Regions from separate parts of the Arthrobacter sp. CC3 genome, predicted to be linked through region 1. Evidence: riboswitches for the same ligand, from Rfam matches in the RefSeq annotation. Region 1 holds a riboswitch; each other region holds the start of a gene.
What was found. Region 1 has a riboswitch for thiamine pyrophosphate ahead of thiC (phosphomethylpyrimidine synthase ThiC). Riboswitches for the same ligand answer to the same signal wherever they lie in the genome.
Positions count from the first base shown of each region.

Region 2: another riboswitch for thiamine pyrophosphate. It lies ahead of PV761_RS17140 (ECF transporter S component); the one in region 1 lies ahead of thiC (phosphomethylpyrimidine synthase ThiC).
Region 3: another riboswitch for thiamine pyrophosphate. It lies ahead of thiO (glycine oxidase ThiO); the one in region 1 lies ahead of thiC (phosphomethylpyrimidine synthase ThiC).
Region 4: another riboswitch for thiamine pyrophosphate. It lies ahead of PV761_RS09415 (bifunctional hydroxymethylpyrimidine kinase/phosphomethylpyrimidine kinase); the one in region 1 lies ahead of thiC (phosphomethylpyrimidine synthase ThiC).

Region 1 is NZ_JARCCY010000040.1:18,136-23,227, forward strand. Features, by position in the region: gene PV761_RS19345 (hypothetical protein) at 1-269, opposite strand, end outside; gene PV761_RS19350 (VOC family protein) at 382-1,257, opposite strand; gene PV761_RS19355 (amidohydrolase family protein) at 1,336-2,424, opposite strand; TPP riboswitch at 2,508-2,615, shown strand; gene thiC (phosphomethylpyrimidine synthase ThiC) at 2,610-4,496, shown strand; gene PV761_RS19365 (alpha/beta hydrolase) at 4,465-5,092, opposite strand, start outside.
Region 2 is NZ_JARCCY010000031.1:19,105-24,196, reverse strand. Features, by position in the region: gene PV761_RS17165 (Na+/H+ antiporter subunit D) at 1-623, shown strand, start outside; gene PV761_RS17160 (Na+/H+ antiporter subunit E) at 620-1,165, shown strand; gene PV761_RS17155 (monovalent cation/H+ antiporter complex subunit F) at 1,162-1,440, shown strand; gene mnhG (monovalent cation/H(+) antiporter subunit G) at 1,430-1,888, shown strand; gene PV761_RS17145 (DUF4235 domain-containing protein) at 1,913-2,176, opposite strand; TPP riboswitch at 2,327-2,469, shown strand; gene PV761_RS17140 (ECF transporter S component) at 2,543-3,175, shown strand; gene PV761_RS17135 (ATP-binding cassette domain-containing protein) at 3,192-4,835, shown strand; gene PV761_RS17130 (energy-coupling factor transporter transmembrane component T) at 4,832-5,092, shown strand, end outside.
Region 3 is NZ_JARCCY010000008.1:49,009-54,100, reverse strand. Features, by position in the region: gene PV761_RS06615 (thiazole synthase) at 1-478, opposite strand, end outside; gene thiS (sulfur carrier protein ThiS) at 484-720, opposite strand; gene thiO (glycine oxidase ThiO) at 717-2,054, opposite strand; TPP riboswitch at 2,041-2,160, opposite strand; gene thiE (thiamine phosphate synthase) at 2,187-2,867, shown strand; gene PV761_RS06595 (ferritin-like fold-containing protein) at 2,868-3,542, opposite strand; gene PV761_RS06590 (RNB domain-containing ribonuclease) at 3,584-5,059, shown strand.
Region 4 is NZ_JARCCY010000012.1:54,288-59,379, reverse strand. Features, by position in the region: gene PV761_RS09420 (Rne/Rng family ribonuclease) at 1-2,206, shown strand, start outside; TPP riboswitch at 2,338-2,435, shown strand; gene PV761_RS09415 (bifunctional hydroxymethylpyrimidine kinase/phosphomethylpyrimidine kinase) at 2,418-4,007, shown strand; gene rplU (50S ribosomal protein L21) at 4,331-4,639, shown strand; gene rpmA (50S ribosomal protein L27) at 4,700-4,963, shown strand; gene obgE (GTPase ObgE) at 5,080-5,092, shown strand, end outside.

The sequences.
Region 1 (5,092 bases):
TCGTAGCTGAGGAGTTCCGCGAGCGCCCGGACCATGGCCGGCGGTACGCCCAGGAGGGAATCACTGGCCACGTCCACCATGGCGAGTTCATAGTCCGCGCCCGCCGCGTGCACGGCCGCTCCGGCCAGGTCGCCGAGTTGCTCAATCTCGAAATCGCTGATGTCCGGAATCCGCAGCGAGTCAGGACCCGCGGGCCCGCCGCCCTCAAGTGCCCCCGCGCGCTTGAGCGCCTCATCGTGGGTGGAAACAAAGATTTCAGTAAAACCCATGGAAATCATCCTCATTCCGTCGGCGCTGCGATGGTCCCGCCGGGCACCTTTACAGCTGCCCCGGACGTCCGGAATCAGCCTAACGCAGAAGGACGCGCAGGTCAGCGACGCCTTAGCGGACGGCGACGCGGATCCGGTTGCGCCACGGATCCTCGAACCGCAGCTCCACTCCGGTGTGGTGCGACGCCACACCGGCAACCCGCAAACGGTCGGCGAGTGCGCCGACGTCGTCCGTTCCCGGCACTTCGATCAGGACTTCGCCCAAGCCCAAGGTGTCCTTCCGGGGCCCCGCTCCGCGGCTGTTCCAGACATTCATTGCCATGTGGTGGTGGTAGCCGCCGGCGGAGACGAACAGTGCCTGCCCGTGCCATCCGGCGGTTTTCTCGAAACCAAGAGTGCCCACGTAGAAGTCATGGGCCGACCGGACATCGCCCACCTGAAGATGGACGTGGCCGACGCCGGCATGGGACTCACGCTGGCCGCTTACCGCTTCCTCAGTGAGGAATTCCTGCAGGAACCGCTGCGGCGGGAGGGCAAGGCTGTCCATGACCACGCTGGTCCCCTCCCAGGACCAGTCACTGCGGGGACGGTCCCAGTACAGCTCGATGCCGTTGCCCTCGGGGTCGCTGAAGTAGAAGGCCTCACTGACGAGGTGGTCGGCGCTGCCGGTGAACAGCCGCGGCTCATACCGGGCCGCCGAAGCCACCGTGGCAGCGAGCGACGGCCTGTCTTCGAAGAGCAGGGCGGTATGGAACAGTCCGGCTTCACCCCGGGCCGGAAGGTTGAGCCCGGGGGCGGGTGCCAGGTGGACCAGGGGCGTTCCGCGCCGGCCAAGGTACACGCCGCCGTCCTGCTCAGCCACGACTTCCAGCCCGAGCGCGCGCTGGTAGTAGTCCGTCATCAGCTTCATGTCCCCGACCTTGAGCATCACCGTGCCCATGGCGAGATCCGCCGGCAGCAGGTCCTTGCTGCTGGATTCTGTGGTCATGGCAACTCCAAACTCCCGAAACTCTGCCGCCGGTCCTCCGGTGACGCTTACATAGAGTAAATTACTTGAACCTTCAATTTATTCCTGTCGGAGCCGACGTCCCCGAAGAATGATGTGCGCCAGGTTCCGCAGCGTTTCCGGACTGATCCTGGGGTCCTGTTCGCACAGTAAGACGTCGGCGCTGGCACCCTCGGCGATACCCTCCGCTCCCAGCCACTTCCGGGCGCCCCACGACGCCGCGTCCAGCGCTGCCGCCGCCGGCAGGCCTGCAGTGTGGAGCGCCTGGATCTCGTCCACGATCCGGCCATGGCCGATGACGCTGCCCGCATCCGTCCCGGCGTAGATTGGCACACCCGCTTCGAAGGCTTCCACAATCCGCTCGTTCCGCCGCTGCCACAAGGCGCGCATGTGTGCGGCATACACCGGAAACTTCGCTTCCGCCCGGGCCGCGATGTCCGGGAACGTTGCAATGTTGATCAGCGTGGGAACAATAGGGACGCGCTGTTCCACGAAGCGGGGTATGTGCCGCGGGAGGAGTCCGGTGCCGTGTTCGATGCAGTCGATGCCGGCGTCGAGCATGTCATCCAGCGTGTCTTCGGCGAAACAGTGCGCGGTCACCCGGGCACCTTCATCGTGGGCGGCGCGGACGGCATCCCGCACCACTGCGGCCGGGAACGACGCCGCGAGGTCGCCGGCGCCGCGGTCGATCCAGTCCCCCACGAGCTTGACCCAGCCGTCACCCGCGCGCGCCTGCTTCCGCACGGCTTCGACCAGTCCGTCCGGCTCGACTTCGATGGCGAATCCGCGCAGATAGCGGCGGGTCCTGGCAATGTGGCGTCCCGCCCGGATGATCCGCGGCAGCTCCGGACGCTGCTGGATCCACCGCGTGTCATGCACCGCTCCAGCGTCGCGGACCAGCAGCGTGCCGGCCTCAAGGTCTGTCACGGCCTGCTCTTCGGCGATGGACTCGGACACATCCCCGTCGGGTCCAAGGCCGATGTGACAATGTGCGTCCACGAGGCCCGGAAGCACCCAGCCGTCCAGCACCACGTCCGGCGGAGCGGCCGGCCGGGTGAATGTCAGCCTGCCGTCCACGGCCCAAAGGCCGTCCCGTTCCTGGTCGGGGGCGGTCAGCACGGTCCCGGTGAATTCGATGATTCCACGCATGCCTCCAGCCTAGACCGCGGTTCCGGGTCGTGGATGTGAACCTCGTGTGACGTGGAGGCTGCCCGGGCCTGTGGTAGCTTCGTCTACGACCACACGGGTGCCCCTGCAGGGGCTGAGATCGGGCTGACGCGGCCTGCGACCGTCGAACCTGTCCGGGTAATGCCGGCGAAGGAAGTGAGTATTCCGTGAATACACCAGAAACACAGCTGAACCCTGCCCAAAATGGGTCCGTCGCCAGCCAGGCGGGCACTCATGAAACGCAGTCCCTGAAGTCCCATTCACTGGCGTTCATCGCCGACGAGGCCACCGGGATCCGGGTACCGGTGACCGAAATTGCCCTGGAGGATTCGCCGGGGGGCGCGGCCAACCCGCCCTTCCGGGTCTACCGGACAGCAGGGCCCGGCAGCGATCCGGTGGTGGGATTGGAACCGTTCAGGACCCGGTGGATTGAATCCAGGGGGGACACCGAGCCGTACAGCGGCAGGGAACGGAACCTCCTCGACGACGGCAAGTCGGCCGTGCGCCGGGGCGCTGCGTCCGCGGAGTGGAAGGGCGCACAGCCGGTGCCCCGCCGTGCGGTCGCGGGCCGCACCGTCACCCAGATGCACTACGCCCGGCAGGGCGTGGTGACTCCCGAAATGCAGTTCGTCGCGCTACGGGAAAACTGCGATGTTGAGCTGGTGCGCAGCGAAGTTGCCGCGGGCCGAGCCATCATCCCCAACAACATCAACCACCCGGAGTCCGAGCCGATGATCATCGGCAAGGCCTTCCTCGTGAAGATCAACGCCAACATCGGCAACTCGGCTGTTACCAGTTCCATCGCCGAGGAGGTCGACAAGCTGCAGTGGGCCACCCAGTGGGGTGCAGACACGGTGATGGACCTGTCCACCGGAGACGACATCCACACCACCCGGGAATGGATCATCCGCAACTCGCCGGTGCCGATCGGCACCGTGCCCATCTACCAGGCCCTGGAGAAGGTTAACGGCGAGGCCAACAAACTGACGTGGGAAATTTTCCGCGACACCGTCATCGAGCAGTGCGAGCAGGGTGTGGACTACATGACCATCCACGCCGGAGTCCTGCTGCGCTACGTACCGCTGACGGCCAACCGCGTCACCGGCATCGTCTCACGCGGAGGATCCATCATGGCGGGCTGGTGCCTGGCCCACCATCAGGAAAACTTCCTGTACACGCACTTCGACGAACTGTGCGAGATCTTCGCCAAGTACGACGTTGCGTTCTCGCTTGGCGACGGGCTGCGGCCCGGCGCGACGGCGGACGCAAACGACGCCGCGCAGTTCGCAGAGCTGGATACGTTGGCTGAGCTGACGCAGCGCGCCTGGGAATTCGATGTGCAGGTGATGGTGGAGGGCCCCGGACATGTGCCGTTCCACCTTGTCAGGGAAAACGTGGAGCGCCAGCAGGAACTCTGCAAGGGAGCACCCTTTTACACGCTCGGGCCGCTGGTCACGGACATAGCTCCCGGCTACGACCACATCACGTCAGCCATCGGCGCCACGGAAATCGCCCGTTACGGCACGGCCATGCTCTGTTACGTCACACCCAAGGAACACCTGGGGCTGCCGAACAAGGACGACGTGAAGACCGGTGTGATCACTTACAAGATCGCCGCCCACGCCGCCGACCTCGCCAAGGGCCACCCGGGGGCCCATGAACGTGACGACGCCCTGTCCAAGGCCCGGTTCGAATTCCGCTGGCGGGACCAGTTTGCCCTGTCTCTGGACCCTGTCACGGCTGAGGCCTTCCATGACGAGACGCTGCCCGCGGAACCGGCAAAGACAGCGCATTTCTGCTCCATGTGCGGGCCCAAGTTCTGCTCCATGCGCATCAGCCAGGACATCCGGGACGAATACGGTTCAGCCGAAGCCCAGACCGCCCTGGCCGAGATGGCGGCAGGCATGCGGGAGAAGAGCAACGAATTCCTGGCAGCCGGCGGCAAGGTCTACCTTCCGGAACTGCAGCTTCCCCGCCAGGAACAGCCGGAGCTGCGCAATGCCACAGCGGGTGAAGGCGCCGCTAAGACGCCTGTGAGTGCTGACGCCGGCTGACCTCTGCAATAAATGACCGGATGAACCGGTCTCCCTCCACGGAGTCCTGAGGCCGGTGCCCGCCCGCTGCAACGCGGTGCAGGGCACCGGTTTCGCGCAGGTACCCGGCAATCTCCTCGTACAGCGGCTCCCAGCCGCCGGTGAGCACAAGCGTAGGGACTCCCGGGACGATCTCCAGCGGCGCCTCCCACGGGGGCGCCTGCAGCCGGAGCCTGCGGGCGCTGTTGAGCGCTTCCGGTGTGGCCGGGCCGTCGCTGTGAACGGAAAATGCGCGCCGGACGAACTCCCGCTGGAAGTCGTCGTCGCCCAGCTGGTGCCGCACATCGAATAGGGGCTGCATCAGGGACCGGTGCGCTGCCGTCGCGGGCAGTTCGGCAGTCAGCGACAGGCACGCGGGCTCCACCAGGGTGAGGGAGTGCACCAGGTCCGGGCGCTCCACGGCCGCCATCATCGCCGCGATGGCGCCCTGGGAATGGGCCACCACATGACCGCCGGCAGCGCCGCGGCCTTCATCTGCCAAAGCGGCCAGCACAATCCGGGCGTCGGCCTGAAAGTCCGACTCAAGAGGTTCCGCCACCGGGTCAAAGCCGTAGCGG
Region 2 (5,092 bases), on a different contig from region 1:
TGGTCACCGGCCTGATCGAACGCCGCGGCGGAAGCTCCTCGATCGACCGTGTGGCCGGCCTGGCCAAGCTGTCCCCGATCCTGGCCCTGCTGTTCTTCATTCCCGCCATGAACCTGGCCGGAATCCCGCCGTTCTCCGGCTTCCTGGGCAAGCTCGGGCTGCTGCAGGCCGGTGTGCAGCTCGGCACCCCGTTGGCCTACGCGCTGGTGATCGGCGGCGTCCTGACCAGCCTGCTGACGCTCCTGGCCATCGCCCGGGTGTGGAACCGCGCGTTCTGGCGCAAGCCCGAGGACGCCGAGAACCCCGACCCCGTGCTGCTGGCCGCCCCCGAGGACTCCGACACCGGCGACCGCGCGGGCAAGCGCAACGTCACGCTGCTGCCGCGGACCATGGTGGGATCCACCCTGGGGCTTGTCGCCTTCGGCGTGGCGCTCACCGTCTTCGCCGGGCCGCTCTTCCGGGTGGCGGACCAGTCGGCCGTGGAGATGCTGGACAGGAGTTCCTACATCCAGGCGGTGCTGGGCGAAAACGCTCCGGTGCCCCCGGTCGCGCAGCCTGAACCTGCGGAACCGCAGCCGGAAAGCCCGCAGCCTGAGGGCCAGCAGCCGGAGGTCCAGAAGTGAACCGCCGACGGATCTCAATCCGGCAGGAACTGCCCCTCCTCGTCTGGCTGGTGTTTGTCTGGGGTGCGCTCTGGCAGGACTTCAGCCCCGGGAACCTCCTGTTCGGAGCCCTCATCGCCGTGGTGGTGGCGCGCTTGTTCTACCTGCCGCCGGTGGAACTGGGCGGCCGGTTCAGCATCGTGCGGGCAGTCCCGTTCGCCATCGTTTTCCTGGGCAAAGTGGTGGCCGCCAGTTTCCAGGTGCTGTACCTGGCGGTGGCCCGCGGGCCCAAGGTGACCAACGCCGTCGTCGCCGTCCAGCTCCGCAGCCATTCGGACCTGATGGTCACTGCCACCGGCCACGTCATCTCGCTGATTCCAGGCTCACTAGTGGTGGAGGTGGACCGCTCCACGTCCACGCTCTACATCCACGGGCTGAACGTGCGGAGCGGGGAGGACATCGTGAACCTGCGCAAGGAAGTCCGGGATGCCGAGGCGGCACTGATCCGGATCATGGGCACGCGTGAAGAACTGGCCGCACTGAAACAGGAGGTGGGCGCATGATGGAAGTCGTCCTGACCGTAACGGCCGTGATCCTGTCGCTGGCGGCAGCGGGGGCCATTGTCCGGATCGCCATCGGCCCGTCGCTGCTGGACCGGGTGCTGGCCTCGGACGTGCTCCTGGCCATCATCGGTGCCACGCTCTGCATCGATATGGCCGTGAACCGGCACCTGAACAACCTGATGCTGCTGGTGGCGCTGTCCATCATCGGGTTCATCGGGTCCGTGACTGTGGCGCGCTTCGTGGCCGACCGGCGGGAGCAACCCAATGAATCCTGAACCATCCGCCGTGGACACCGTCATCGACGCCGTGTCTGCCGTTTTTATGGTGGTGGGCGCCGTGATGTCCCTCGGCGCGGCCATCGGCCTGTTGCGCTTCCCCGACCTGATGAGCAGGATGCACGCTGCCACCAAGCCGCAGGTGCTGGGCCTCTTCCTGCTGCTGGCCTCGGTGGGCCTGCAGCTGCGGACCTGGTGGGTGTGGCCCGCACTGTTCGTGGCGTGGATCTTCCAGGTCCTCACCGTTCCCGTATCCGCGCACATGGTGGGCCGGGCCGGCTACCGCACCAAGCACCTGCACAGGGAGCTGCTGACGACGGACGAACTGGAGGCCGTGGTGCAGAAGGCGGCGGACAAGAAGACCGCCGACGGGCGGGCCGCCGGCGGCCAGGAAGCAGACGAGCGCGCAGCGCACGACGGTCCCGCCGACGACGGCGCGTCAGCCTAGCGGGGGCCCGCAGGACGGTTGGGCCTAGACGATGTCCTGGGTCTTGGCGAAGCGGGTGATGGCACGCTGCGTGCCGCGGTTGGCCAGGACCTGGATGATGGCGCTGACAGCGGCCGAGACCAGCGCAAAGGTCAGGGCGCTGCGCAGGGTGGTGGGGACGTCGTTCTTGTCGCCCTTGGGGGGCTTGCGTCCGGTGACCTTTTCCCAGACGACGTCAACGGCCTTCGTGCCGGCAAATCCGGCCAGCAGGCTCACTCCGGTTCCAAGCAGCTTGATGAAAAAACTCATTCCAGTACCCCTAACAGGTGGGAGACGGCGGAAACAGGGCTTCCCCTAGCCTAGCCGCATCAGGCCGCCCCCATCACCGCGCATTGTGACAGCCGCCCCGGGATTTCGCGGGCCTGCGGGTGTAAACTGGTCCACGCCCACAAGGGCGAATTGATACGACAGGGGAGCGTCGCCGTCGGGCATCACTGGAACAGTCCAGGGAACCGGAGGCGGGCGCTGAGAGTGCGGACAGCCGCAGACCCTCGAACCTGATCCGGTTAGTACCGGCGCAAGGGAGTCGAGTTCTCAGAGTGTCCGGCAGCAGGCGGCGGAAGCCGCGGCCCTTGCCGGGAAACACTCTCCCCTCCTGTACCTCAGGAGGAAGACATGACTGATATTTCTGCAAAGCAGGCGTTGCCGCACAGCAAGTACAGCTGGCGCGTGGTGGACATTGTGGTTGCCGCGTTGATCGCAGTGGCCGGCGGCGTCATTTTCTGGGCCTGGTCCCAGGGCGCCGCCGCCGTTACCCCGGCCATGAACGCCGTTTACCCGCCCCTGACCGGCCTCATCGCCGGCGGCTGGATGATTCCCGCCGTCCTGGGCATGCTAATCATCCGCAAGCCCGGAGCCGCACTGTTCTGCGAAACAGTGGCTGCCACAGGTGAGCTGATCATGGGCTCGCAGTACGGTGCCTCCGTGCTGTTCTCCGGCTTCGTGCAGGGGCTCGGCGCCGAAATCATCTTCGCGGTGTTCGTGTACAAGAAGTTCAACCTGCCCGTTTCGCTGCTGGCCGGTGCCGGTGCAGGCCTCTTCTGCGGCCTGAACGACTCGTTCGCTCCGTGGGGCTGGAACGTCGCCTACGCGGCCGGTGACAAGCTGGCCTACATCATTTTCACCGCCATTTCCGGCGCCATTATTGCCGGTGCGCTGTCCTGGATCGCCACCCGCGGCCTGGCCCGGACCGGTGTGCTCAGCTCCTTTGCCTCCCGCAAGGCAGCAACGGAGCCCGTCTTTTCCTGACGAACGCACCCCGCTCATGACATCTTCGGACAACGTCCGCCCGGCTGCGGTCACGGCACGCGGCTGGGGCTGGCGGCACGCCGGCCGGTCCCAGCCCGCCGTCCACGGCCTGGACCTGGACATCCAGCCTGGCGAACGCGTGCTGCTGCTGGGCCCCTCCGGCGCGGGCAAATCAACACTGCTGCACGCCCTGGCCGGGGTACTCGGCGACAGCGACGCCGGCGCCCACCATGAAGGCACGCCGGACGCCGACGACTCGGACGAGACGGGCACCCTCCTGATCGACGGCGCCCCGCCGCGTGCACAGCGCGGCCGCGCCGGCCTGATGCAGCAGGACCCCGAGACGCAGGTGGTCCTGTCCCGCGTGGGGGACGACGTCGCCTTCGGCGCCGAGAATCTGGCCGTGCTCCGTGCGGACATCTGGACGCGCGTGGGAGAAGCTCTCGACGACGTCGGGCTGGCCCACCTGCCGCTGGACCACCCGACGTCGGCCCTCTCCGGCGGGCAGAAGCAGCGCCTTGCGCTTGCCGGCATCCTTGCCATGCGCCCGGGACTGCTGCTCCTCGACGAGCCCACGGCCAACCTTGACCCCCTGGGGGTCCTGGAGGTCAGGGACGCCGTGGGCCGATGCCTGGACAAAACCGGGGCAACGCTGGTGGTGGTGGAACACCGCGTGGGCGTGTGGAAAGACCTGGTGGACCGGATCGTGGTGCTGCAGCCTGGATCGGCCACGGATTCCGCCGTGCTCCTGGACGGGCCGCCGGACCAGGTCCTGGACCAGGCCCGGGACATGCTCGTGGCCGCCGGCGTCTGGGTGCCCGGGTATGTGCCCGCCACCCGCGCACGTTCCGGTGCCGCGGGGCCGGATGCCGCGGGGCTGCCCGGTGCGGGGCTGCCCGGTGCGGGCGGGCCCGGTAACGGGAACCTCCTGCTGGCTGCGGAGCACCTCGCCGTTTCCCGCGACCGTCCCCGCCGGCGCCGCTTCAAATCCATCCCGCCTGTCCCGGTGCAGTCGGACATTACTGCGCAGGTCCGGGCCGGGCAGGCGCTGACCATCACAGGCCCCAACGGTTCCGGCAAGTCCACGTTTGCCCTGACCCTCGCCGGGCTGCTGCGCCCGGTGGCCGGCACGGTTTCCGCCACGGTGGACCTCAGCGAAGGCGCCGGCATTGATCCGTACAAGTGGAAAGCGGACCAGCTGATCGCGAGGATCGGCACCGTGTTCCAGGAGCCGGAGCACCAGTTCGTCACCGGCCGGGTGCTGGATGAGCTGATGTTCGGTCCGCGGCATCTTGGCCATGGTGAGGAACGCGTGGACGAGCTCCTGGAGCGCCTCCGGCTGACTAAACTCGTGGACGCCAACCCCTACACTCTCTCGGGCGGGGAGAAGCGCCGGCTGTCCGTCGCCACCGTGCTGGCCGCCCACCCCCGGGTGCTGATCCTGGACGAGCCCACCTTCGGCCAGGACGCAAACACCTGGGCGGAGTTGGCCTCCTTCCTGTCGGAACTGCTCGACGCCGGCACCGCCGTGGTGTCCGTGACCCACGACCAGGAATTCAGCGACGTCCTGGGCGGCACCGAGCTGAAACTTGGTGCGCCCGAACTCAAACTCGCCGGGCAGGAACCCGGCCTGCGCAACCCGGAGGTGGCAGCACCATGAGGGAAGCCTTGACCCTGAACGCGAACCACGCCCTGCTCACCCGGGCCAATCCGCTGGCCAAGTTTGCGGTCGTGATGCTGATGACCGTGGTGCTGGCGCTGTCCATCGACTGGGTGTCCGCCTCGGTGGCCCTGGCCTTCGAACTGCTGCTCTTTCCGCTGGCCGGACTGACCGTCGCGTTGCTCTGGCAGCGTGGCTGGCCGCTGATCCTGGCGGCGGCACTGGGCGGCTGGAGCACCTCGATCCTGGCGCCGGAC
Region 3 (5,092 bases), on a different contig from region 1:
GGTTCTCCAGCCGCAGGGCCAGCACGGGATCGTCATTCGTGTAGGCGAACACCTTGAACCCGCGGTTGACCAGTTGTTCGGTGGCGTCCACCAGCTCAACGGCGTCCGGCAGGAGGGTGTGTTCGTCGGCAATCACTTCAAGCTTCACCCAGTCCGTTTCCAGGGCTTCCCGCGCCAGTTCCGCAGTCATGACGGCGTCGCGTGCCGTGAAGCAGCCCGCCGTATTGGGCAGCACCCTGATGTTGTGGTCCACCAGGAGCTGGAACAGCGAACCCGTTTCCGCCGGGGAGTAGCGGCGCATGGCCACGGTGGTCAGCTCCGTGCCCGACGCGATTAGAGCCGCCCCCAGGCCGTCCAGGCTGGGCGCGCCGCCGGTGCCCATGATCAGCCGTGATCCCAGGTGGACACCGTCCACGATGAAGGGGTCCGCCGTGTGCTGTGCGGTCCCTGCCGCGCCGGCAACCGTAGTTCCTGCCATGATGCTCAACCTCCCTGTACTGCGGTAACGAGTTCGACGTCGTCGCCCTCGGCGAGCGCCGTGACGAACCACTGGCTGCGCGGCACCACCTCGGAGTTCCGGGCCACTGCGACGCCCAGTTTCCGACCGTCGGCGGCCTGCCCGCTGGGGGCGAGGTTCCTGCCCGTGACCTGGCTGATGAGGGTGGTGACGGACGCGCCGTCCTCCACCGCATGGACGGTGCCGTTCAGAGTGATGTTCATGCTGTTTCCTTGTTCGGGTCAATTGTGACGATGTTCAGTGGCGCTGCCGGCGTTCCCGGCGTCGGCGAGGGGACGGAAAACCGGTCGGGCCGGAAGGGCGCCCAGCGGGGATCGGCGTTGCCGTCCATGAGCTGCCTGCAGATGGACCCCGCCGCAGGAGTGAGCAGGACACCGTGCCGGAAGAACCCGGTGGCAATGATCAACCCCTCGACGTCGCCGCCGGTTCCCGCGGCGGCTACGCGCCCCAGCAGGGGCGCGTTGTCCGGTGTTCCCGGACGGGCCCGCGCCGTGGCTTCCAGGAGTTCCAGTTCGGCGACGGCCGGAACCAGCACCTGCGCGTCACGGAGCAGCTGGTAGACGCCGCCGGCGGAAACAGCTGAACGGGCCGGCGTTGCGTGTTCGGTTCCAAGGCCGGCAGCCTCTGCCCCCGGGAGGGCGTCTTCACGCTGGGTGGCCCCGATCACCACGGTTCCGTCCTGCCGGGGCACGATGTAGACGGGAACCCCATGGACCATGCCGCGGACGGTGGATGTCAGCAGCGGCCGCAGGTAGGCGGGGACCCGAAGGCGCAGGATGTCGCCGTACACCGGGCGGAGGGGCAGCTTCAGTCCCGCCGGCAACCCGTTGAGGGCCGCAGACTCCAGCCCGTTGGCAATGATCGTCTCCCCGGCATGCACCGCACCTCCCCCGGCCAGGCTGACGCCGCTGACCCGCCCGTCCGCCCACAGCAGGCCGTCCGCCCGCCGGCGCACGGCGGAACCTGCCAGCGACTCGGCGATCAGGGCAAGGAGCTTGCGGGGATCCACCTGGTGGTCCGCCGGGATGTCGAAGGCACAGGAGATTCCGGGGCTCAGCAACGGTTCCCGTGCCCGCGCCTCCCTGACAGTCAGCGGTTCCACCGTGAGGCCGCTCGACAGCTGGACGCCGCGCAGGTCGGCGAGCGCCCGGCGGTCGGCGGCGTCGGCACCCACGGCGAGGGTCGACGTCGTGAGGTAGCCGGTGTCCGGGCCGCCGCTGCCGGATTCCCCGGGTTTCCCCCGGGGTTGAAGGCTCGCGGCAAAGCCGGGCCACAGCGCGGAGGAGTGAAGCATGAGCTCCAGGAGGTCCTCCTCCTGGTAGTGGAGTTCGCTGACCGGTGCCAGCATGCCGGCGGCGGCCCAGCTCGCTCCGGTGCCGGGCGCGTCATCGATGAGCACCACGGACCGGCCCGACTGCCGGGCCTCCCAGGCGATGCCGTGGCCGATGATTCCACCGCCAACCACGGCGACGTCGGCGCTGATGTCGCGGCTGCGCGCGGCGGGGCTGCCCGTTGGGGATTGCGGGGTCATTGTCATCCTTCCCTACGCCGGTACTAACCGGATCAGGTCAAGCGGTCGGCTCTGACGCCCTCTCAGCCCTGCAGCTTTGTGACAGCTGCCGCGGGCTCCCGCGGTACTCCCCCAGTTTAGGGGAACTAGGCTGGTGCCATGACCGAGCAAGCTCTCCTCACTGACGCCCGCCTGTACCTCTGCACCGACGCCCGCACGGATCGCGGCGACTTCGAAGACTTCGTCGATGCCGCCTACGCCGGCGGCGTCGACATCATCCAGCTCCGCGACAAGAACCTGGAGGCAGCCGAAGAACTCGAGCTTCTTGATGTGCTGCAGTCCGTTGCGCGCCGCCACGGACGCCTCTGGTCGGTCAACGACCGCGCGGATGTCGCCTCGCTCTCCGGCGCACCGGTGCTGCACATCGGGCAGAAGGATCTTCCGCTGGCGGCTGCCCGGAAGTTCCTCGGCAACGACGCCGTAATCGGCCTGTCAACGCACGGCACCGAACAGATCGACGCCGCGGTGGCCGCCTCCCGCGGTACCGGCGGGCTGGACTACTTCTGCGTGGGGCCGGTCTGGGCCACGCCCACGAAGCCGGGCCGGGCCGCCGTCGGCCTCGACCTGGTCCGCTACGCGGCCCGGGCCAGCGGCAACGAAACAGCAGGCGGGACCACGGTCCCGTGGTTCGCCATCGGCGGCGTTGACCTGGGCAACGTCGAGCAGGTGGTGGCTGCAGGGGCGCAGCGGATCGTGGTGGTCCGCGCCATCACCGAGGCTGACGACCCCGCCGCAGCCGCGCGGTCACTGCTCGAAGCGCTCGACGCCGGCGCATCCTGACTACCCGGTCAGTCCGAGCTGCGTCATCCGCTTGGAGTGGTTTTCCGCCAGCCCGGCGATCAGGCCGCTGACCAGCTCCTTCGCCGCGGCGGTGTCCTCACCGCCGATCAGGTTTCCGGGGAACGCGTGCTCGTAGCTGACGCGCTGTGCCTGGGTCAGGGCTTCGCCCAGCAGCCGCCTGCCCCAAAGCGCCAGCCTGGAGGCGAGCCTGGGATCATCGGCGAGGGCGCCCTTGAGCCGGTCGCGGAGAACCTCCGTCGTTTCATCGGAGGCCTGGATCTGTTCGATGAGCTCCCGTGTATCGGCGTCGACGTAGTGTGAGATGGCCCGGTAGAAGTCGGCGGAGACCGTGTCGATGACATAGGCCTTCATCAGCGATTCGAACCAGTCGGCCGGGCGTGTCCGCGAGTGGAAATAGTCCACTGCCGGCTGGAACGGCAACATGGCGTCCTCGGCGTCGAACCCCCTGGCCTCGAGCCTGGCGCTCACCAGTTCGTAGTGCCGGAACTCCACTACGGCGATCCTGCCGAGCACGGCACGGTCGTGGAGGGTGGGTGAATAGCGCGCGTCGGCGGCAAAACGCTCAAAGGCCGACAGCTCGCCGTAGGCCATCATTCCGAACAGGTCTGTGACGAAGCGGTTGTAGCGAGCAGTGTCAGCCGAGGTTGAGCTCATCGTCCAAGACTAATGGCGGAAATGGAGCTAACCTGACTTTCGTGTCCCATCATCGCCTGACTCCAAGTGTCCACGAACAGACCAACCGGCTGGCCGACGCGCTGAACGCGCTCCGCACGGAGTTGGAACTGCCGGGGCCTTTCCCTGACGATGTCCTGCAGGATGCGCTGGCGGCCATTGCGGAACACAAAATGCCGGACCTGGACCTTACGGATGTGGGCTTTGTGACCATAGATCCGGCGTCGTCCACGGACCTGGACCAGGCCCTGTTCATCGAGCGGTCCGGCGACGGATACAAGGTGTTCTACGCCATCGCCGATGTGCCGTCCTTTGTGGCACCGGGCGGGGCGCTGGATGCCGAAACCCGCCGCCGGGGGCAGACGTTCTACGCCCCGGACGGGCGGATTCCGCTGCACCCGGAAGTCATCAGCGAAGAGGCAGGCAGCCTGCTGGCCGGCCAGTTGTGCTCCGCTTTCGTCTGGGAGTTCGACCTGGACGAAGCAGCCCGCGTGCAGTCGGTGCTGGTGCGCCGCGCCAAAATCCGGAGCCGTGCCAAGCTCAGCTACAAGGGCGTCCAGGCCGAACTCGACGCCGGCACTGCCGCCCCCGTCCTGCAACTGCTCAAGGAAGTAGGGCTCAAGCGGGTGGAACTGGAGAGGCTGCGCGGCGGAGCCAGCCTGAACATGCCGGAACAGGACATCGAACAGCTGCCCGACGGCGGCTACCGCATTGTGGCTGCCCCGTCCCTTCCGGTGGAGGACTGGAACGCCCAGATCTCCCTCATGACCGGCATGGCCGCGGCGGACCTCATGCTCGAAGGCAAAGTGGGCATCCTGCGGACCATGCCGTCCCCCGATGAACGCTCGCTCCTGCACTTCAAGCGGCAGACCAACGCGCTCGGAAAGCCCTGGGACGGCCGGGCCAGCTACGGGGAATACCTGCGCTCCCTTGATCCCACCGACCCCCGGCAGCTGGCCATCCTGCACTCCGCCGGCATGTTGTTCCGGGGCGCCGGCTATACGCCCTTCGACGGCACCGTGCCGAAGGACGCCATCCAGTCCGCAATCGGAGCTGCCTACGCGCACACCACGGCCCCGCTGCGGCGCCTGATTGACCGTTTTGTCCTCGTGATCTGTGAGGCCCTGAGCAACCGGACCGCTGTTCCCGGCTGGGCCCGTGACGCCCTGCCGTCCCTGCCGGAGATCATGGCGGCCTCGGACCAGCTGGCAGCAAGGATGGAGCGGCTGGCCCTGGATACGGTGGAGGCCGCCCTCCTCGTCAACCACATCGGGCAGGAGTTCGACGCCGTGGTCATCTCCGGGTCCAAACCGGGCAAGACGAACGGAAACGGCGGCGGCAACGGCAACGGCAACGGACCGTCCGGCATCATCCAGATCGCGGACCCCGCGGTGACGGCCAGGTGCCCCGGCGAACTCGAATCCGGCACCACTGTCCGGGTCAGGCTGATCTCCTCGGACATCGACACACGCGAGATCCGGCTGGAGCTGGTGGAGTGATTGAGGATTGACTATGGGCCGTGCCCGGGGCGT
Region 4 (5,092 bases), on a different contig from region 1:
CCTGGCCCGCCGCGAATCCGTGGACCGCCAGATGATCGTCCGCCAGCGCGATGACAGAATCCAGATCGGCGTCCTGGAAGACGGCGTCCTGGCCGAGCACTTCGTTTCCAAGACCCAGCAGGACTCCCTGATCGGCAACGTGTACCTGGGCAAGGTCCAGAACGTCCTGCCCTCCATGGAAGCCGCATTCGTGGATATCGGACGCGGCCGCAACGCCGTGTTGTACGCCGGCGAGGTCAACTGGGACGCCGTCAACCTTGAGGGCAAGCAGCGCCGGATCGAGAACGCGCTGAAGTCCGGGGACTCCGTATTGGTCCAGGTCACCAAGGACCCGGTCGGCCACAAGGGCGCCCGCCTGACGAGCCAGATCTCCCTGCCCGGCCGCTACCTCGTCTACGTTCCCGGCGGTTCCATGACCGGGATCTCCCGCAAGCTTCCCGACGTCGAGCGCAACCGGCTCAAGCGGATCCTGAAGGACCGCCTCCCCGAAGATGCCGGCGTTATTGTCCGCACGGCCGCCGAGGGGGCGTCCGAGGAAGAGCTGACACACGACATCAACCGCCTGCGCGCCCAGTGGGAAGGCATCGAAGGCCAGGCCACGTCCACCAAGATCCTTGCGCCGGAGCTGCTCTACGGCGAACCGGACCTCACCATCAAGGTGGTCCGCGACGTCTTCAACGAGGACTTCTCCAAGCTGATCGTTTCCGGCGAGGAAGCCTGGGACACCATCGAGGCGTACGTCACGTACGTGGCTCCGGACCTGGTGGGCCGGCTCGAAAAGTGGACCAAGGACACGGACATCTTCGCGGCCTGGCGGATCGACGAGCAGATCCACAAGGCCCTGGACCGCAAGGTCTTCCTGCCTTCCGGCGGCTCCCTGGTGATCGACCGCACCGAAGCCATGACCGTGGTTGACGTCAACACCGGCAAGTTCACCGGCAGCGGCGGCAACCTTGAGGAAACCGTCACCAAGAACAACCTGGAAGCGGCCGAGGAAGTGGTGCGCCAGCTGCGGCTCCGCGACATCGGCGGCATCATCGTCATTGACTTCATCGACATGGTGCTCGAATCCAACCGCGACCTTGTGCTTCGCCGCATGGTCGAGTGCCTCGGACGCGACCGGACCAAGCACCAGGTTGCCGAAGTCACCTCGCTGGGCCTCGTGCAGATGACCCGCAAGCGCATGGGCACCGGGCTCCTGGAAGTCTTCGGCGAGCAGTGCGAGGCATGCGCCGGCCGCGGCATCGTCACCCACGACGAGCCCGTGGAACACCGCCGCGCCAACGTTGTGGCCGCCGAACACCACGTGCCGCGGACGGAAACCCAGCAGCCACCCCGTACGGAGCGCAAGAGCCGCCGACGCGGCAAGGGCGGCCAGCCGTCTTCCGAGGCTGCTCCGCTGACGCCGGCTCCTGTGCACCACGAGCCCACCGACGCCGAGCGCCATGCCAAGGCTGAAGCGACCCGCGTGGCGCTGGCCAACATCGCAGCGGCAGCGCATGCTGCCCACCTCCACGATGCCGAGGCCGGCCATGCAGCCCCTGCGGCCGCGGCCGCAGCAGCACAGGCAGTAGGCCAGGCACTGGCAGCCCAGGCACAGGGCGCCCAAGCCCCGGCCGGGCAGGCAGGAGCGCCCGCGCGGCCGGCTCCGACGCAGGCCACCCCGTCTGCACCCGCTGCGGCCCGGCCCGCGAAGGTGTCGGAAACCGAGGTGGCGGCTGCAGGGCGGCCGGCAGCGGTCCTGACCTTTGGCGGCGAAAAAGTGGCACTGCCGTTCGTAGAGCACGCCGGGGAAGCTCCTGCCTCCGGACCGGCACTGACCCTTGACCGCCTGGCCGAAGCTTTCGCCCACCTTGGTGAGCCTGCCGCGGCAGAGACTCCGGCATCACCGGTTGAACCGCAGGCACCGGCGGTCCAAGAACCTGCAGCGCAGGCACCGGCGGTCCAGGCTGTTGAAGCCGACTACACCGACCACACCGCGGTGCAGGGCCGGGCCCGCCGTCCCCGCCGCAACCGAAGCGCGAGCCGTGCCCAGGGCGCAGCGAACGAGACGTCCGTGGAACACCACGAGACTGCCCCGGTTGCCGCATCAGGGCACACGCACGAAGCCAAGGCACCTGAGCCGGCGAAGAAGGATGCGCCCGCCAAGGCGCCGGCCAACGAGCCGATCATCCTTGGCGTGGGGGTCCCGGCCTCGGAACTCTGAGCCAACGAGCTTTGATCAGGCCAGGCTCTGGTTCAGCCAGCTGACACCGCGGGTGCGGCCCGGGACAGGCGTAGCAATACGCGTGTTTCGGGCCGTGCCCGCGAGTTCGTTGCGGGGAAAAGCTAGGCTAGGGGACTGACACGGGGTGCCGCGCACAGGGCCGGCTGAGATCCAGACCCGTTGAACCTGTCCGGTTAGCACCGGCGAAGGGATGTCTCCTTTGGCTTCATCATTCCTGCCCACTCCTGCCACCCCCGTAGCGCCTGCACCGGGAGGCGGCCCGCTGCGCAGCACGCCGCGGGTGCTGGCCATCGCCGGTTCCGATCCGTCCGGCGGGGCGGGAATCCAGGCGGACCTCAAAAGCATTGCCGCCACCGGGGGATACGGCATGGCTGCCATTACCGCCCTGACGGCACAGAACACGCACGGTGTCCGGGCGGTCCACGTTCCGCCGGCCGGCTTCCTGACTGCGCAGCTAGAGGCCATTAGCGACGACATCAGCATCGACGCCGTGAAAATCGGCATGCTGGGCGACTCTGCGGTGATAGCCGCCGTCCGCAGCTGGCTGGAGAAAGCCCGTCCCGCCGTCGTGGTTCTTGACCCCGTAATGGTCGCCACCAGCGGGGACCGGCTCCTGCAGGAGGCTGCCGAGGCCGAGCTGCGGGAACTGCTGCCGCTGGCCGACCTCATCACGCCGAACCTGGCCGAACTGGCGATGCTGCTCAACGAGCCACTGGCGGACAACTGGGAAGCGGCACTCGGCCAGGGCAAGCGCCTCGCCGCGCAGGCCGGCACCACCGTGCTGGTCAAGGGCGGACACCTCGACGGCGGCGAATGCCCCGACGCCCTCGTCAACACTGAAGGACTGCTCGCCCAGGACGTTGTGGTGGTCCCCGGCGCGCGGATCGACACCAGGAACAGCCACGGCACCGGCTGTTCCCTGTCCTCGGCCATGGCCACCGCGCAGGCAAGGCTGGGGGATTGGGAGGCATCCCTGCGGGCAGTGAAGCCGTGGCTGCAGGGAGCGCTCAGGGAAGCCGGAGCGCTGGAGGTGGGAACGGGCAACGGCCCGGTGCACCATTTCCACCATCTGGCGCCGAAGGGCCAGGATGCGCTGGCCGCAGGGGAGTTCGCCGCGGCGCTCCGGCAGGACGCCGGAGCGGACCTGGATGACATCTACGGGCTGGACTTCATCCGCGGCCTCGCCGACGGCTCCCTTACCGAGCAGCACTTTGCGTATTACCTTGCCCAGGATGCCATCTACCTGAACGGCTATTCCAGGGTTCTGTCCCGTGCCGCCGCCATTGCCCCCACCGAGGCCGAACAGCTCTTCTGGGCCCGCTCGGCGCAGCAATGCCTGGAAGTGGAGTCCGAACTGCACAGGACGTGGCTCAGCACCCGGAACGTGGACGCCGCCCTGGGACCGGTCACCAAGTCCTACGTGGACCACCTGCTGGCCTCATCTGTTTCCGGAAGCTATGGAGTGCTCGTGGCCGCGGTGCTGCCGTGCTTCTGGCTTTACGCCGAGGTGGGTGCCACCTTGCACGGTCAGTTCGAGGCGGCCGGGTCGCCGTCGGGCCATCCCTACGCCGAGTGGCTCCGCACGTACGCCGACGAGGAATTCGCCGCCGCCACCAGGGAGGCAGTGCGTATCACCGACGACGCCGCACAGGCTGCCTCTGCAGCAGAACGGCAGGCCATGCGCCTGGCCTTCCGGCAGTCGTGCCGCTACGAGGTGGACTTTTTCGACGCGCCGCGCGTGCATGCTGCACCGCAAAGTGTTCCGGAGCCGGTAAGGTAATGGGGCACGGTTCCGGAAGTCGTTGCAGCGGCAGTCTGTATTGCACAGAGTGGCGCCTATCACGTACTACCGTCGGAGCCAGCCTCATTTGCGGCCGAAGGCAAAATTAGCGTAGTCTAGATCTTCGGTGCTTACGCCAACACTTGGGTTATGACCCCGGAACAGTCTGTTTGGAATGACAAGCGGAATGGTTCGTGGGATAACTCATGGGTTCCCCCGGGGAATCCACCGGCGTTGAGGCACAGCGTGAGCCAGGCCAAACAATTGGACCCAGGTTCCGCACGCAAATCTAGTAATAAACGTCGAGAGAAGTGAGTTCCCCAGTGGTGTACGCGATTGTCCGCGCAGGCGGCCGCCAAGAGAAGGTTTCCGTTGGAGACTTCGTTACCCTGAACCGCGTCCCCGGTGGAGCCGGCAGCACCATTGAGTTGCCCGCACTGCTCCTGGTAGACGGTGACAAAGTCACGTCTGCCGCTGCGGACCTGGCCAAGGTAACGGTTACGGCTGAGATCCTCCAGGACCTTCGTGGTCCGAAGATCGTCATCCAGAAGTTCAAGAACAAGACCGGGTACAAGAAGCGCCAGGGTCACCGTCAGGAACTGACCAAGGTCAAGATCACCGGTATCAAGTAACCTTCCGTTACTTTCAGGTTTTCAGCAGATTCCCCAGAATTTTTAAGGCAGGCATTTCAAATGGCACATAAAAAAGGCGCGAGCTCCACTCGCAACGGTCGTGACTCCAACGCCCAGTACCTCGGCGTCAAGCGCTTCGGCGGCCAGGTAGTTTCCGCAGGCGAGATCATCGTCCGCCAGCGTGGCACCCACTTCCACCCGGGCGCCGGCGTTGGCCGTGGCGGCGACGACACCCTGTTCGCCCTGACCCCCGGCGCTGTCGAATTCGGCACCCGCCGCGGCCGTCGAGTCGTGAACATCGTTGCTGCTGCAGCTGCAGAGTAACAACAAGATCTAAACCGGTGGAGCGGGCCATGATGGCCCGCTCCACTGTTCTTTTAACCGCATTACAATCAATTTGGGCGTCCAAGACGGTCAGGTTAAGCACAGAGGAGATTCACGTGGCGAGCTTTG